One region of the Mesorhizobium sp. IMUNJ 23232 genome, then DNA from elsewhere that is predicted to be linked to it. Evidence: predicted binding sites of a transcription regulator. Region 1 holds the regulator's gene; each other region holds the start of a gene.

The links. The regulator LexA, encoded in region 1, represses DNA repair genes until DNA is damaged. The targets are predictions, from matches to a motif close to TGTTCNNNNTGTGTTCNG.
Region 2: the regulator LexA is predicted to act here: its motif matches at 1,973-1,990, upstream of ACH196_RS28640 (DUF763 domain-containing protein).
Region 3: the regulator LexA is predicted to act here: its motif matches at 3,949-3,966, upstream of uvrA (excinuclease ABC subunit UvrA).

The regions. Positions count from the first base shown of each region.
Region 1 is NZ_JBIRCY010000060.1:1,280-7,234, reverse strand. It holds gene gltX (glutamate--tRNA ligase) at 1-26, opposite strand, end outside; gene ACH196_RS30340 (ComEC/Rec2 family competence protein) at 185-2,746, shown strand; gene lexA (transcriptional repressor LexA) at 2,740-3,456, opposite strand; gene ACH196_RS30330 (ABC transporter ATP-binding protein) at 3,634-4,422, opposite strand; gene ACH196_RS30325 (ABC transporter ATP-binding protein) at 4,419-5,255, opposite strand; gene nikC (nickel transporter permease) at 5,252-5,955, opposite strand, start outside.
Region 2 is NZ_JBIRCY010000051.1:12,990-18,944, forward strand. It holds gene ACH196_RS28635 (enolase C-terminal domain-like protein) at 1-657, shown strand, start outside; gene ACH196_RS28640 (DUF763 domain-containing protein) at 700-1,959, opposite strand; gene ACH196_RS28645 (hypothetical protein) at 2,289-2,771, shown strand; gene ACH196_RS28650 (GFA family protein) at 2,839-3,297, shown strand; gene ACH196_RS28655 (substrate-binding domain-containing protein) at 3,612-4,568, shown strand; gene ACH196_RS28660 (sugar ABC transporter ATP-binding protein) at 4,638-5,955, shown strand, end outside.
Region 3 is NZ_JBIRCY010000022.1:77,711-83,665, forward strand. It holds gene ACH196_RS17380 (MarC family protein) at 288-917, shown strand; gene ACH196_RS17385 (single-stranded DNA-binding protein) at 986-1,504, opposite strand; gene ACH196_RS17390 (hypothetical protein) at 1,719-1,982, shown strand; gene ACH196_RS17395 (hypothetical protein) at 2,014-3,384, opposite strand; gene uvrA (excinuclease ABC subunit UvrA) at 4,108-5,955, shown strand, end outside.

The sequences.
Region 1 (5,955 bases):
AAACGTGTGACGACGGGGCGGGACATAAAGATTTCCGAAGGAAGAAGACCGCCCCGCGCGTCCGCGCCGACGGTGCATGGAAAAAGATTGGCGTTCATGTAGCATAGAAGGTCGGGGGTGCAAGGGCGCAGTCGCAGCCTTGCACGATGCGCCGCAAAACCTTGGCGCCGGTTGAGTGAAAGCCATGTCGGAGGTGTCGGCAGGCGATCTGAACGAACGGTTCCTGTTCCGCAAGATGGACATGGAGGCCGCGGCCCGCTCTGTCCCCGCGACATCCCGCGAGCTTGTCGTCGTGCCTGCGCGCCGGACCTGGATCGAGCAGTGGTCGCGCGCGGGAAAAACCTTGCCGCCCGTACCCGTCATGGCGGCCCGGGCGGCCGTCGTCCTGCAATACGCGGCTACGCTTGAAGGGGAGCGCGGGACGCTGTTTCTGCTCGTCCCGGTATTTCTCGCTGCCGGCGCCTTCGTATATTTCGGTCTGCCCTTCGAACCGGGTTTCCTATCGATTTCGGCCGGTCTGTTAGCCTCCGTTGCTTCGGCGGCCTTTTTGCCGCGCGGACGCATTCCGCAACTGACGGCACTGGCGGTTATGCTGACCTTCTGCGGCATCCTGCTGGCCAAGGGCGAAACCTGGCGCATGGGCACCAAAATGCTCGGCGGCGATGTGTCGACCCGCATCACCGGGCGCGTCGTCAGCATCGAACCGCTGTCCAACGGCCGCGCCCGGCTGACCATTGATCTGATGGCGACCGAGCGGCCGAAACTTCGCTATGCACCCGACCGTATCCGCGCGACCGCTCGCAAGGCGCCGGCGGGCATCGAGGCGGGTTCCATCGTCAATGGCCTCGTCCGGCTGCGGCCGCCCTCCGGGCCGGTGCGCCCCGACAGCTACGATTTCTCCTTCGAGAGCTATTTCGACGGCATCGGCGCGAGCGGCTATTTCATGAAGGGACCGGAACTGGTCCCGCGGCCGGATCCGGGATTCGCCGACCGGATCGGCACGCTCATCGAGAATGCCCGAAACGACATCGCCGCACGCATCCGGCAGCGCATCGGCGGCGCCGAGGGCGAAATCGCTGCCGCGCTGGTCGTCGGGGTGCGCGCCGGAATCCCGAACGACGTCAGCGAGGCTTTGCGCCGTACCGGCCTCTACCATATCATCTCGATCTCCGGCCTGCATATGGCGCTTGTCGCCGGCGTGGTCATCGGCGCGCTGAGGGCCGGATTCGCGCTTTTCCCCGGCATCTCGTCGCGCCGTCCGGTCCGGAAATATGCTGCACTGGCCGGTCTCGCCGCCATCGCCGCTTATCTCGCCATTTCCGGCGGCGAGGTCGCGGCGCAGCGCAGTTTCCTGATGCTTGCCGTCATGCTGATCGCGCTGATTTTCGATCGGGCGGCGCTGACAATGCGCAATCTGGCGATCTCGGCGATCATCGTGCTGGCGATCACCCCGCACGAGGTCATTGGCCCAAGCTTCCAGATGTCCTTTGCCGCGACCGCGGCGCTTGTCGGAGCGTACGCCTTCTGGACAGAACGACGCAGCGGCACCGGATCATTTCATCCCAGAAGAGGCCTGGTTTCGCTTGCGGCGCGGCGTGCCTGCGCGCTTGTCGTCGGGTTGCTGCTCACCTCCCTGGTCGCCGGTCTCGCAACGGCGGCCTTCGGCGCCTATCACTTTCAGCGGATCGCGCCGCTCAGCCTCGCCGCCAATCTGGCCGCGATGCCGATCGTGTCGCTGCTGGTCGTACCCTTTGCGGTGCTCGCGTCTGTCGCCATGCCGTTCGGCTTCGACGGGCCGTTCCTCGACGTGATGGGCAAGGGGATCACCGCGATGATCGAGGTCGCGAAATGGTTTTCCGCGCGCTCGCCGATCGATGCGGTCGGGCTGATATCGGGAAAATCCGTGGTTCTCCTGACTATTGCCCTGATCGTCGCGACCGTCGCAACAACCTGGCTGCGGCTTCTCGCGTTGCCGTTTGCGCTCGCCGGTCTTTTGACGCTGGGCGCCACGCGCACGCCTGACGTGCTGGTGTCGGAGGACGCCCGACTGGTGGGGTTTCTCACCGGCGAGAGGCTGATGGCGGTCAACAGGCCGCGGCCAAATGTCTTCACGGCGGAGAACTGGAAACGAACCTTGCAGGCCGACGGTCTTCATAAGCCGACGAAGGATTTTGGACCGGATCCGCCGATAGCCTCGATCGCAAGTGAAACGGTGGAGACTGGAGGTCAGAAAGGCAACGGATATGGCAATAGCGGCAACGTCACTTCGTCCGACGCGTCCTTGTCGACAAGGCTGGTAGCTTCAGTTCAAGGCCCGAATGCCGACAATTTCACGGCTGCTTCCTTCGAAGAGAGCGCCGCGGACGATTCAGTCCGTGCCTTCCTGTGCGACGACATAACCTGCCTCGGCTGGCATCCATCCGGAGCCGCGATCATTCATACGTCAGACCCAGAGGAAGCCAGGATCGCCTGTTCCTTTGCCGGCGTCATAATCCTCGACGACGCGACCGTGCCGTTGAAATGCGCAAATCCTGCCGTCGCCGTCGTTACAAAGCGAGAACTCGCCCGCCACGGAAGCGCAGCGGTCTACCTGTCTCTGGGCAGTGACGATGCCGCCGAGGTTCACTTTGCCATCGGCTCCGCCGATCGCCCGTGGCACAGCAACCGCATATTCTCCCGCGAGGCCCGCGGGCTTCCGCCCTACCAGCGCAAGATGCCCGCCCAAGCGCCGACGGAAAATCAGTAGCGCCGGATCAGGCCAACCAGCCTGCCTTGCACCCGGACCCGGTCCGGGCCGTAGATGCGCGTCTCGTAAGCCGGGTTGGCCGCTTCCAGTGCGATTGATGCGCCCTTCCTGCGGAAGCGTTTCAGCGTCGCTTCCTGGTCGTCGACCAGTGCCACGACGATCTCACCGGGCGTGGCTGTATTGGCATTGCGGATGATCACCGTGTCGCCATCGAGGATGCCCGCCTCGATCATCGAGTCGCCCTTGACCTCAAGCGCGTAGTGTTCGCCGCCGGACAGCATTTCGGGCGGCACCGATATGGAATGCGTCCGATGCTGGATCGCATCGATCGGCACACCGGCCGCGATGCGGCCCATGACGGGGATCGTGATCCCGGAACCGACATCGTCATTGCCGGCGGAGGGAGTGCGGGACGGTTCGGCCGACCGCTTGCCAAGACTACCCTCGATCACGCTTGGTGAAAATTTCCGGGCTGCATTCAAGCCGGGGGCGATCGAATCGGGCAGTCGGAGCACTTCAAGGGCCCGCGCCCGGTTCGGCAGCCGGCGAATGAACCCGCGTTCCTCCAGCGCCGTGATCAGCCGGTGAATGCCGGATTTCGACGCCAGATCAAGGGCTTCCTTCATTTCGTCGAAGGAGGGCGGAATACCGGACTCCTTCAATCTCTCGTGGATGAAAAGCAGGAGTTCGTGTTGCTTGCGTGTCAGCATCTCGGCCCCATCAAGAATCGCACCAAAAACAAAACCAGAACAAACACTATCTGTTCCAGTTGTGTTCCGCAACCGTTAAATATCGGGTTAAGATCCGGGCAACCAAGAAATCAAAATCATGCGTCGGTGCTCTCCGGTCGAGACTTGGCCCGGTTGCCGCGGAGGAGATCGTGGATATCAGGCCTCTTCCCACAAATCGCCCAGCAACTCACGGTCATAGCCAGAACTCGCCCGGAAAAGTTGCCGCGTATAGGCATGCTCGAACCGTCCGGCGGCCAGGTCGGCGCTGGTCAGGGTCTCGAGGATGCGGCCTCGGTTCATCACCGCGACGCGGTCGCACATGTAGGAAACGACAGCCAGATTGTGGCTGACCATGATGGTGGTGAAGCCACGCTCGCGTCGCAGGCGCCGCAAGAGGTTGAGCACTTCCGCCTGAACGGAGACGTCGAGCGCCGAGGTCGGTTCGTCGAGGAGAAGACCGCGTGGCTCCAGGATGATGGCGCGGGCAATCGCCACGCGCTGGCGCTGGCCGCCGGAAAGCTGGTGCGGAAACCGAAAACGGTGTTCGGGTTTCAGTCCGACATCTGAAAGCGCGCGTTCGACGCGCTTTTCCACGTCGGACAGCCCATGGATGCGCGCCGGTTCCGACAGCACCTTGTCGACGGTGTGACGCGGGTGGAGCGAGCCGTAGGGGTCCTGAAAAACCATCTGGATCAGCCGCCGCTGCGCATGGCTGCGCGCCGGCGCGACCGCGTTTCCGCCGATGCGGATCGTTCCGGAATAGTCGGCGATCAGGCCCGCTACGGCGTTCAGCACCGTCGACTTGCCCGATCCGGATTCGCCCACCAGCCCGAACGCCTCGCCCTCGGCCACGGCCAGCGAAACGTCGCGCACGGCATCGAGCCGGCGCGCGCCTTTGCCGAAGCTGATGCCTAGATTTTCGATCGCGATCATCGGCGCGGTCATCTTGCCCAGCTCGCGTCGCGTTGCAGGACGGGCAGTTCCGGCCGGTCGTCGCCAAGGCGCGGCGAGGAAGCGAGCAGGCCTTTTGCATAGGGATGCTGGACCCGGTGGAGGTCGCTCGCCTTGACGGTTTCGACCACCTTGCCGGCATACATGATCATCACGCGGTCGCAGAAGGCCGAGACCATGCCGAGGTCGTGGCTGATGAGGATCAGGCTCATGCCGCGCTCGCGTACGAGGTCGTCGAGGATCGCCAACACCTGGAGCTGCACGGTTACGTCGAGCGCCGAGGTCGGCTCGTCGGCGATCAGCAATTGCGGTTCAGGGATGAGCATCATGGCGATCATCACGCGCTGGCCCATGCCGCCGGATAGCTGGTGCGGATAGAGGTGGTAGACCGCCTCCGGGTCGCGGATCTTTACCGCCTTCAGCGCCTCGATGCTTTTCGCACGGGCAAGCTTGCGATCCCTGGCGACATGCAGCCGGAACGCCTCCTCGATCTGCTGGCCGACCGTCATCACCGGGTTGAGCGAGAATTTCGGATCCTGCAGCACCATGGATATCCGCTTGCCACGGATCTTCGGCATCTCCTTTGCAGGCACCTGGAGCAGGTCCAGGCCCATGAAGGAAAGCCGGTCGGCGCTGACGCGGCCGGGCGGCGGGACGAGCCGCATGATCGAGCGGCCGGTGAGCGACTTGCCGGAGCCGGATTCGCCGACAATGCCCAATCTTTCGCGGCCAAGCGAAAAGCTGACGCCGCGAACCACGTCCATAAAACCCTGATAGGTCGGGAAGGTGACTCGCAAATTCTCGACGTTGAGGATCGGTTCGCTCATGAGCGCTTCGGGTCCAACACGTCGCGCAGGCCGTCGCCGAGCAGGTTGAAGCCGAGGCTGACGACGAAGATGGCGATGCCGGGGATCGTCGCCACCCACCATTGGTCGAGCAGGTAGTCGCGGCCGGTGGAGATCATGGCGCCCCATTCCGGCGTCGGCGGCTGGGCGCCGAGGCCGAGGAAGCCGAGGCCGGCGGCGGTCAGGATGATTCCCGCCATGTCGAGCGTCATGCGCACGATCACCGAGGCGGTGCAAAGCGGTACGATATAGTGCCAGATGATGCGGAAGCGGGAAGCACCTTGCAGGCGGGCAGCCTTGACGAAATCGGCGTTGCGCACGGTGATCGTCTCGGCGCGTGCGATACGGGCATATGGCGGCCAGGAGGTGAGGGCGATGGCGATGATGGCGCTTTCCAGCCCCGGCTTGATCGCCGCGACGAAGGCGAGCGCCAGGATCAGCCGTGGGAAGGCGAGAAAAATGTCGGTGATGCGCATCAGCACAACGTCGACCGCCCCGCCGATGTAGCCGGAGATGGTACCGATCAGCAGGCCGATCGGCACCACGATCACCACCACCATGATGACGATGGTAAGTGTGATCCGCGCGCCCCAGGCGACGCGCGAAAGGATGTCGCGGCCGAGTTCGTCGGTGCCGAACCAGTGCTCGGCGCTCGGCGGCTGCAGTCGTGTCGAGAGCGACT
Region 2 (5,955 bases), on a different contig from region 1:
AAGGCGCGCGGCTATCATGCCTACAAGATCCATCCGCCGCGAAAAGGCTGGCAGGGCGATATCGAGGTCTGCAAGGCGGTGCGCAAAGCGGTGGGAGACGGCTACCGCCTGATGCTCGATTCCACCTGGATGTACACCTACACCGAGGCGCTGCGCGTCGGCCGCGCCATCGAGGAGATGGGTTTCTACTGGTTCGAGGATCCGCTCGCCGAGGAGGACATCTACAACTGCGCAAAACTCCGGCAAAAACTCGACATCCCGATCCTGGCGACCGAGTTCTCGCCCGGCGATTTTCATGCCTATGCGCCGTGGATCACTGCCCAGGCGACCGACTATCTGCGCGGCGACGTGGCGGTGAAGGGGGGCATCACCGCTTGCGTCAAGACGGCACATCTGGCCGAGGCCTTCCGCATGACCTTCGAGATCCATCATGGCGGCAACTCGCTGAACAACGTCGCCAACCTGCACGTCATGTGCGGCATCGCGAATTCGGAATTCTTTGAGGTCATCCTGCCGGACGACGTGCAAAAATACGGGCTGGTCGACGATCTGGTCGTGGACGCGCAGGGCATGGTGCAGGTTCCGGACCGGCCAGGGCTGGGCGTGCAGATGGACTTCGACCTGATCAAGTCTACGACGGTCGCCGTCCTGCGTTGACGTCCATGCGCGACAAATCTCGCCGCGCGTCTGTGCCGCCCTCTATCCCTTCAACGATTCCGTTCGCACCGGGTCGTGCGCAGGCTCCCAGCCGTAAACGCTGCGGCCGCCAAGCAGGTGGGACTGCTCGAATTCCCAGGCGACGATTTCCTTGAGGCTCGGGCCGGTCACGTAACGCTCGACCAGTCGCGACTGGTCGTCCAATCGCTTCAGGGCGCCGAGTTCCTCGTCGCGGCCGAGCTTTGCCTTCGCCACCGCCGACTTCAGGACGCCGATCGTCTCGTCATAGACCTTCAGCGGGACCGGAAACGGATGCCGGTCCTTGCCGCCATGCGCCAGCGAGAAGCGGCCGGGATCGGAGAAGCGGCACGGCGCGCCATGCACGACCTCGGCGACGAGGGCGAGCGCCCGCACCGTGCGGGCGCCGACGCCCGGCACGAGAAGCAGGTCGGAAAAGTCCGATGGGCCGCGTTCCGCCGCCGCCACCATGTTGCCATGCAGGCGGCGCATTATCACGTCGCTTTCCCGCACATCGTGGTGGGCGGGCATCACCAGATGCGGAAGCAGCGGCTGATCCGGCGTCGGCACGGGCGCCGCTTCCAGGCCGGCGAATTCGCGCACGATGCCGTCCGGCCCGAGCGTCCGCAGAAGATCCAACTGTCCGCTGCGCGACGCCTCGGCGCGGCGGTCCGTCAGATTGATGATCTCGCCCTGGTTCTGACCTTCGATGGCGGCGTGAGGCTGGTCGACAAAGCTCTTCAGCCCTTCGGACAGCCAGTGATAGCGGCGCGCGACCCTGCTGTCGCCGTTCATTCCTTGCTGAACGACGACCCAGCGGCCGTCATCGGTGACGATGAAACCGTGCAGGTAGAGATCGAAACCGTCCTGCACGGCTGCGCTGTCGACCTTGGCGACCAGGCGGCTGGCAGTGGCCAGTGCGTCTCCGTCGAAGCCGACGCGCTCGCCGATCGCAGCAAGCTCATGCGGCGTCTTGCGCGAGTGGGCGCCGCGCCCGCCGCAGACATGGACGCCAAGTTCCCTCGACAGCGGCGTCAATCCGCGTTTCAAGGCGCCGACGACGCTGGTGGTGATACCGGAGGAATGCCAATCCATTCCCATGACGGCTCCGAAGGACTGGAACCAGAAAGGCTGTGCCAGCCGGCGCAGCAACTCGTCGCGGCCGTAATGGTGGATGATCGCCTCGCACATAACCGCGCCGAGCCGGGTCATGCGGTCGCCGAGCCATTTCGGGACGCGGCCGCCATGCAGCGGCAGATCGGCACTGCCCGTTCTCTGTGTCATCCGATCATTCCGGCGTTGGCATTGCGTTCCAATGTAGGAGCCATGGCACGGCGCGCCAATGCGGATATGCCGCCGCTCCCAGACATCCTGGAGGGGTTCGCTCCGGGACCGGGCCGCTCACATCCATGGAATCGCAGCTGGCGAAATCATCGCGGCCGTGAAATTCTCCAACGCGGTTAAGAAGCGTGGTTATCCGGAATAGTTTCACGGAAGTGTCTGGCCACGCTCCTTTCCGTTCTACCATCCCCCTCGCGAAATTATCATACCTGCGGAACTCCGTTCCTTCGCCGCAGTTAGTTTGAAACACCTTCCTGGCGATGGAGAGCGTCATGACGAGTTCCAGCGTAAACAGCGACCAGATTCAGGCTGTCGAGCTGAAATCGGCGTCTCATTTCGGACCGTTGTTGCTCCAGGAGGCGCTCCGGAAGCTATGCGAGACCCACACGACCAGTTGTCTCGACAAGTTTGAAAGACAGATGGTCGATCGGATCGACGCGATGGACGGCGACGATCCGGATTTTTCGGCGATGAAGGAATACGCCATCCAGCGTCTCTATAACGCCGTTGCCGAAGTGCGGAACCACCCCGAGTCCAGGAAGCCCAACGAGGACATCCAATCACGGCGCACGCCGGGGCGGTCCGAGAATCCGCAAACGCTGGAGGAACAGCTTCAGCACGGGCTGGAGGATTCTTTCCCCGCAAGCGATCCGCCGGCCGTCGTCTCCACGGCCATATCGGGACGGTCGAAGCCGATCGTCGGCGTCGAGGAGGTGCTCCGGCGCAAGCGGCAGGCCCAGACCAAGTCCGCCTGAATTTCCGGCGCTGTATGGACGAGGAGGCCGCAGGGCATTCCCGACCACCCCGAAGATGGAGAGCCCCATGGATGGAACGGAAGGCCGCGAAACCGTTCGCCGGATTGGCGGCTGCATGTGCGGCGAGGTCCGCTTCAGCGTCAGCGGGCAGCCGATCCGGGTCGGTCTCTGTCATTGCAAGGACTGCCGGACCTATAGCGGATCGGCATTCACCGCCTTCGCCATCTGGCCACGTTCGGCTTTCGAGATGACCGGGCACATCGGCACCTATCAGGGCAGAAGTTTTTGCGTGAACTGCGGATCGCGCCTGTTCTCGCTCAGCCCGGACGAAGCCGAGATCATGATCGGCAGCCTGGAGGACGCGCCCTCCGATCTCATCCCGACCTATGAACTGTGGGTTCCCCGGCGCGAGGAGTGGCTGCCTGAAATGCCTTGGACCGACCTGTTCGAGAAGGACCGAACGGATGGGCCGGGTGACTGGCGCCAGGCGTCCCGGAACGGCGGGCTGGAGTCAAACGAAGGTTAAACTCGACCTTTTGTGAGCGCATTCGTTATCCGGCGAAGGCAGAAAGGCTGGAAACGATCCAAGCTGCACCGATGATCACACAGATCGTGAATATTCTTTAATATTCAAATTCTTACCTTAAAGACCAAGGCACTTCTCTTTGAACCTTCGTTGTCTGGTTGACAGGAACTATTGAAACGATATCATTTCACTAGCCGTGCATCCTGGGAGGTGTGAGCGAGCCATCAAAGTCGGGAGGACTTGGCTCCGAGCTCGAATAATCCTGGCCCGATCGATTTCGGTGGGATCGTACAGGCAAACAGGGAGGATTTTTCATGCGCATGCTCAAATGGGCCGCGTCTGTCGCCTTGGCGACGGCGTTCGCCACGTCGGTCGCATCGGCCGAGGATTATAAGATCGGCTATTCCGTATTCTGGGGAACCAACCCGTTCCTCGTCACCATGGTGAACGGCGCCAAGAAGTCGGCGGAGGAATGGAAGGCAAAGGGCGTCAATGTCGACCTGATCGTCACCAATGGCGGCGATACCGACAAGGCCAAGCAGGTGTCCGATCTTGAGGATCTGAACGCGCAGGGCGTCGACGGCGTGCTGATTTTCCCCGGCGACAGCGTCATGGTGGCAGAGCCGATCAAGAACACGTTCAATGCCCAGGACATCCCGGTGGTCATCACCGACATCGGCATCCGCTCGGGCAAATATGAAAGCCTGATCATCACCGACAACTACAAGGGCGGCCAGCAAGCGGCGGACTATATGGCAACGCTGCTGCCCAAGGGTTCCAAGGTGGTGACGCTCGACCATGCGCCGACCAACGACAATGGCCAGACCCGGCAGAAGGGCTTTGAGGACCGCGCCAAGGAACTGGGTCTTGAGGTTCTTCCCGAGCAGCCGGTGGCGTTCCTGACGCTCGACGCCGGACGGCAGTCGATGGAAGACCTGCTGGTCTCCGAACCCGACGTGAAGGGCGCGTTCGCCTTCAACCAGTTGGTGATCCAGGGCGCCTACCAGGCACTGGAGCAGGCCAAGAAGGCCGGCGAAGTCAAGCTGATCGGCTTCGACCTCGATCCGGTGTCCTACAAGATGGTGCAGGACGGCAAGATTGACGCGCTGGTCGTGCAGGACCCCTACAAAATGGGCTACGAGGGCATGAACATCGTGCTTACGAAGCTGGGCGGCGGCGAGGTGCCGCACGATATCGGCCTCGGCACCAAACTGCTGACGAAGGCCAATGCGGCCGAGTTCGCCGAAGACCCGCAGGTCACCGGAAAGTAACGCCACGCCTTACCGGCCGGAATCCTGTGCGGGTTCCGGCCGCTCGCGATTCAAGCTCCGGACCAAGCCGTGCAAGCATCGAACGACCAAGCTGGAATTCGAGCCGAGGGAGCGCACGCGCCGGCGGCCGAACTCCTGCGTTGCCGCGGACTGGTGAAGAGTTTTGCCGCGGTCTGGGCCTTGCGCGGGGTGGATTTTGGAATCGACGCGGGCCGTGTCCGCGGCCTGGTCGGCGAGAACGGCGCCGGCAAGTCGACGCTGGTAAAGATCATCGCCGGCGTCTATCCGCCGGATGCCGGGACGTTCGAACTCGAAGGCGCGCCGATGCGCTTCTCGGGCGCCGACGACGCGCTTGCCCGGCGCATCGTGACGGTTCACCAGGACATCAATCTCATCCAGACCATGACGGTGGGGGAAAACCTGCTGCTGAACAACGAGCCGACCTATGGTTTCGGCGTCATCAGGCGACGCGCGATGGCGGACAAGGTCTCGCAACTGCTGCGCCTCTACGAAATCGACGTCGACCCCGACGCGGTCGTCTCGGAACTGCCCAACGACCTCAAGAAAATGGTGCAGATCGTTAAGGGCGTGTCGCTCGATCCCAAAATCCTGATCCTCGACGAGCCGACATCCTCGCTGACCGAATCCGAGGTGCAGGTCGCGCTTCGCCTGATCCGCCGTCTGGCCGACAGCGGCGTCGGGGTCGTGCTGATCTCGCATTATCTGAACGAGATCTTCGCAGTCTGCGACGACCTGACAGTGATGCGCGACGGCGAAGTGGTGGCGGACGGGCCGGTGTCGGAGACAAGCCTGGCGCAGGTTGTGACCGCCATGGTCGGACGCCATGTCGAGACGCAGCGGCGGGCGGTGGCGCCTCGACACAAGGAAGCATCCGCTCCGCTGATGCGCGTTGAGGCGTTGAGCATCCCCGCTCGATTGGACGCGATCAGCTTCGAGCTTGGGCACGGCGAAGTGCTGGGCATTACCGGCCTTGCCGGTTCGGGGCTGGGCGAACTTGCCAAGGCGATTTTTGGCGCGGAGGCAAGCGGGCGGCTCGGAGGACGCGTCGTCCTCGACGGAGCGCCGGTCCCGCCGCGCGATCCGGCAGCATCGCTGAAGGCGGGACTTGCCCTGATAACCGGCGACCGCCGGCGCGAGGGCCTGCTTCTCGATTTCACCCTGAAGGAGAATATCTGCCTGCCGATCCTGTCGCGCTTCACCGGGGCGGCCGGACGCCTCGACGGCGCGGCGATGACCGAGGCGACGACGCGCAACATCACGCGGCTGCACATCCGCGCGCCCGGACCGGAGGCGCTGGCGTCGCAGCTTTCCGGCGGCAACCAGCAGAAAGTGCTGTTCGCCAAATGGCTGGAGACGAGGCCAAAAG
Region 3 (5,955 bases), on a different contig from region 1:
ATCCGGGCCTGCCGCCGGCGACTTTGCACGGCTTTTTGCCGGACCGTTTTCCCAAGCGATTTCATCGCGATAGGAAGACCGGTCGAAATGTCGCCGCAAGCGATGGCGCATAGACCGGGAAATTACGGCAGCAAAGTGTCGCAACCGTCGCCCGATCGGATCGCCAAGGCACGCGCCTTGATCGAGGCCGGCCCAGAAACCGTTGGCATTGCGTGCAAGAAGGTCGCTCTGGCAAGTTCGGCGCGCACACGCTACGACTTGGAAAAATCCCGGGCGCGGAGGGGAACGTGCCGAGCTACGACAGTCTTCTCAACGCCTTCCTGACGATGCTGGTGACCATCGATCCGCCGGGGCTGGCGCCGCTGTTCCTCGCCCTGACACGCGGCATGAGCCGCGAGCAGCGGACCCAGGTTTCGGTCCGCGCCACCATGATCGCCTCGGCGATCCTGATCCTGTTCGCCATCGTGGGCGCGGTTGTGCTCAGCGGACTTGGCATCACGCTGCCGGCTTTCCGCGTCGCCGGCGGGCTGCTGCTTTTCTACATCGCCTTCGAGATGGTGTTCGAGCGGCGCCAGGACCGCAAGGAGAAAAGCGCCGACATGGCGATCACCAGGGACCAGATCCAGGATATCGCCGCCTTCCCGCTCGCCATCCCGCTGATCGCCGGACCTGGCGCGATCTCGGCGACGGTTCTGCTCTCCGGCAGCTTTCAGGGCATTACGGCGAAAAGCGCGCTGGTCGGCATCATCCTGGTCTGCCTGGGGCTCACCTATCTCGTCTTCGTGCTTGCCGAGCGCGTCGACCGTTTTCTCGGCCAGACCGGCCGCACGATTCTCACCCGCCTGCTCGGCGTCATCCTCGCCGCCTTGGCGGTGCAGTTCGTCGCCGACGGCATCAAGGCGCTGATGGCGGCGTAAGCACCGGCAATCGATCAAGAATTGCATGGACCGAAGCGGCGAAACGCCGCTTCGGCGCGGCAATCAGCTCAGAACGGAATCTCGTCGTCGAGGTCACGGGACGAACCGCCACCGCCGCCACGCGAACCACCTCCGCCGCCGCGTCCGCCGCCGTAATCATCGCCGGGCGAAGACTGGCCGAAATCCGATCGCCCGCCGCCGGAATAACCGACCTGGCCGCCGTCGCCGCCCTGACCGCGCGCGTCGAGCATCTGCAACTCGCCCCGAAATTTCTGCAGCACCACCTCGGTGGTGTAGCGGTCCTGGCCGCTCTGGTCCTGCCATTTGCGGGTCTGCAACTGACCCTCAACATAGACCTTCATGCCCTTCTTCAGATACTGCTCGGCCACCTTGGCGAGGTTGTCGTTGAAGACCACGACGTTGTGCCACTCCGTCTTTTCCTTGCGCTCGCCGGAGTTCTTGTCGCGCCAGGTCTCCGAGGTGGCGATGCGGAAATTGACGACCGGATCGCCCGAATTCAGCCGACGAATTTCCGGGTCAGCGCCCAGATTGCCCACCAGAATGACCTTGTTCACGCTACCCGCCATAACACTTCTCCGCGCTTGTCCTAAGTTTGGCTGTCTGCAAGCTCGGCCGCATCCTATCCGATCGGCGCGCCCGGCGCGGCGCTCGACGGAAATTCATGCGGCCTGTCCACAATTTGTTTTGTACTTGTTTTGTTCACTTAACGCCAGCGAAAAATGTCAGGAGCGCAGGCGGTGGCGTTTTGCTTTCGGCGGCATCGCACCTATAATCTGCGAGATGATCCTTGCTCGTCTTCCTGTCGCCGTCCTGGTACTGGCCGCATCCGCCGCCACCGCGCCGGCGTTCGCCGACCAAATACCCAAGACCACCCTCCCCGGCGTCCAGCAGCCGGAACCAATCGTCAAGCCGCTCGCTGAACCGCTGGAGCCGGCGTCCAAGGACGGCGACGGCTTCATCCGCATGGGCGACTGGGACGTCAAGATTTCAGGCTATCTCAGGGTCGACATACGCGCTGGCACGCTGCCGACGCAGCCGCGCTGATCCGGCCGTCAGGCGGAAGGCGAGCTTGGTTTCAATTCGGCCTGCTCCTGCGGTCGGTGATCCCGAGTTCCTCCCACATCCAGCCGAAATCGTAGCCGGCGAGTTCAGGGCGTTCCTTGGCCCATTCCTCCGTTTCCTCAAGCCATTTCACGACCTGGTTCCGTCCTTTTTCGGTCCTGACGGCTTCGCGCGGCGTCGCGTCATCGAGTACGTCAAGCGGCAGATCCAGGAGCTTCGCGAGGACATCGTCCGCGGCAGGAGATTCGCCGTCTTCCAACGCGGCCAGTTCTTCCAGGTTATGAATCTGCGTGCCGGGCTGTCCGATCTGTCCCTTGAGGACCGACTTCAGCATGAGCTTGGCGCGGTCGGCCCTTTGCTTCGAATTGGCCGACACCACCAGCATGTCCGCCGTCAGCTCGATCGTGGCGAAAACCGGCGTGCCATCCTCAAGCTCGATATGCAGCCGCTCGCCCTCGACATGCGAGACCTTGGCGGACGGCGTGGCGGGAGCACCGGCATCCGCGGGTTCCGTCCAGTTCCACAAATGTTCTTCCTCCACCAGCAGTTCGGGAATTTCGCCGAGGCGCCGGGCTATCGCGTCGACCGAGGCGCCGGGCGTCAGCGGATAGGTGATCGTGTGGAACGAAAGCTCCTCGCCATCACTGTTGAAACGCGGTGGCGGCACCTTGTCGATCTTGCCGTTCAGCCGGTCCTCCAGCCAGATCGCGGTGAACTCCGGCGCCGAGCCGTGCAGGAACATCGTTTCGGCAAGTTCCGTAAAATCGATCCCCATCGTATCGGCATCGGGTGGACTTTCCTGCTTCGATGCTTCCTCGACTATACGCTTCAACGGCTCGGAAACCGCCACTATCAACTCGGCAAAGGCTGCTTCGCTGAAAGTCGCCATTCCGCCGGCGAGGCGGTGTTTTCCGGACACCTCGACGACCCTGCAGCCGAGCCGGTCGAGATTCTGCAAGCTACGCGTCGCCGTATGTTCGGTCACGCGCACGGGTTCGCCACCGCGGATCAGATCGCGCAACAGCATGGACTGTCCGGGGACGATCTCGCTGACCTCGTAGAGACTGAACAGCGAGTCGCGGAGCGCCTCCATGTAGCGGCGAACCGACGGGGATTCCTTCCAGCCGCGCCGTTTCAAATAGTCGTCGACGATGGTGCGTTCGTCATCCTCCGATCCCGGCCGGGTAAGGAAATCCTCGAAGGCGCAACCCCAGAGATTGCGCATCTCCGTTTCGCCGATCAGTTTCTCCAATTGCTCGAAATCGATGCCGTAGTCCTCGAAAGCCAGGCCGAAATGCTCGTCGAAGACGTCGTCGAACAGATCCTGCCATTCGTCCCGGTTGGACCATTTGATCAGGCCGGCGAGTTCATGGTTTTTCGACATTGGGCTCCTGCCGGCTTCGTAAGGGACGGTCGCGGGCATCTTAACGGCAAGGCCGATCCGACGCGATGACAGGAGAGGATTTTGTCTGGGCCATCCACAAAGACGAAACCCTGCCGCTCATCAGAGCGGACAGGGTTTCCGGGATTTTACCCCTGCCGGGAGTGTTTTACCGGCTTTCAATTCGGGTGCTTCGCGGCGTCAGCCAACGACCCGACTAGCAGTCTCTGATTGTGGGGGGGAAACGGCCAACTCTGCCTGCCGGATATCATCCCGGCCGTTCGCTTGCCGCCGGCTCCTGCTCAGGCGCGGAGCCTTGTGGAACTGCCCGGTGGAGTCATGCCTCGCTCCCGTGTTCGTTCAACAAATGCCAGCCGGGAATTTGGTCCGCGGCGTCTCGCAGACCGGCTTTTCCGCCATTTCGACCAGCCGTACTGATCTTTTCCCAGGCGACAAAGAGAGTTTGCCAAGCCACGCCGCCCGCGTCAACCCAAGATGCTTAGCCTACGAAAAATGTGATCGACGCCGGCATCGCCCCGTCTGGCCCAACGGCTTTGTCAGGAGGGTTGTTCGGCCTTTGTTCTTTTTGCTTGCCCAACACGGCCAAAGACGCCTAAATCCGCCTTTGGCGGAGCCTCGACATGGCGGCCGGCATACCTACATAGGCGAAGGCGGTTCGCGACGGGCCGGCCAGGACCCTCGATCATTGACAGGCGGCGGAGCGGCATGGCCGACCACAAATACATTTCGGTGCGCGGCGCGCGCGAGCATAATCTGAAGAACGTCGATCTCGACCTGCCGCGCGACAGCCTCGTCGTGATGACCGGCCTGTCGGGCTCGGGCAAATCCTCGCTCGCCTTCGACACCATCTATGCCGAGGGCCAGCGGCGCTACGTCGAGTCTCTCTCGGCTTATGCCCGCCAGTTCCTCGAAATGATGCAGAAGCCGGACGTCGACCAGATCGACGGCCTCTCGCCGGCGATCTCGATCGAGCAGAAGACCACCTCGCGCAACCCGCGCTCGACGGTCGGCACCGTCACCGAGATCTACGACTACATGCGCCTGCTCTACGCACGCGTCGGCATCCCCTATTCGCCCGCCACCGGCCTGCCGATCGAGAGCCAGACGGTTTCGCAGATGGTCGACCGCGTGCTGGCGCTTGACGAAGGCACGCGCCTCTACCTGCTTGCCCCGATCGTCCGGGGCCGTAAGGGCGAATACAAGAAGGAACTCTTGGAACTCCAGAAGAAGGGGTTCCAGCGCGTCAAGGTCGACGGCCAGTTCTACGAGATCGCCGAGGCGCCGGCGCTGGACAAGAAATACAAACACGACATCGACGTCGTGGTCGACCGCATCGTGGTGCGCGGCGATCTTGCGGCCCGGCTGGCCGACTCCATCGAGACGGCGCTGAAGCTGGCGGACGGGCTGTGCGTCGCCGAATTTGCCGACAAGCCGCTCGACGCCAGCCAGACCGGCGACGACGCCGTCAACAAATCCGCCAACGAAACCCACGAACGCATTCTTTTCTCGGAAAAATTCGCCTGCCCGGTCTCCGGCTTCACCATCCCGGAGATCGAGCCGCGGCTGTTCTCCTTCAACAACCCGTTCGGCGCCTGCCCGACCTGCGACGGGCTGGGCAGCCAGCGCGCCATCGACGAGAATTTGATCGTGCCGGACGATAACGTCACGCTGCGCGACGGCGCGGTCAGCCCATGGGCGAAATCCACCTCGCCCTATTACGCGCAGACGCTGGAGGCGCTGGGAAAAGCCTACGGCTTTAAGCTCGGCGACAAGTTTTCCAGCCTGTCCGACGAGGCCAAACACGCCGTGCTGCGCGGGACCGGCGAGCGCGAGATCACCTTCAACTATGACGACGGGCTGCGCTCCTACAAGACGACAAAGACGTTCGAGGGCGTCATCCCCAACCTCGAGCGCCGCTGGAAGGAGACCGAATCGGCCTGGATGCGCGAGGAGATCGAGCGCTTCATGTCGGCGACGCCCTGCCCCGCCTGCAACGGCTTTCGCCTCAAGCCGGAATCGCTGGCGGTAAAAATCGCCGGCCTGCATATCGGCGAAGTCTCCAACATGTCGATCCGCAAGGCGGACGCATGGTTCACCGAGCTGCCAGCAAAACTCAACGCCAAGCAGAACGAGATCGCGGTGCGCGTCCTCAAGGAGATCCGCGAGCGCCTGCGCTTCTTGAACGATGTCGGGCTGGACTACCTCACCATGGCGCGCAATTCCGGCACGCTGTCGGGCGGCGAGAGCCAGCGCATCCGCCTCGCCAGCCAGATCGGCTCGGGCCTCACCGGCGTGCTCTACGTGCTGGACGAGCCCTCCATCGGGCTGCACCAGCGCGACAACGCCCGCCTGCTCGATACGCTGAAGCATCTTCGCGATCTCGGCAACACGGTCATCGTCGTCGAGCATGACGAGGACGCCATCCTGCATGCCGACTATGTCGTCGACATCGGCCCGGCGGCGGGCATCCATGGCGGCCGCATCATCGCCCAGGGCACGCCGGCCGAGATCATGGCCAATCCCGCCTCGATCACCGGCAAATATTTGACCGGC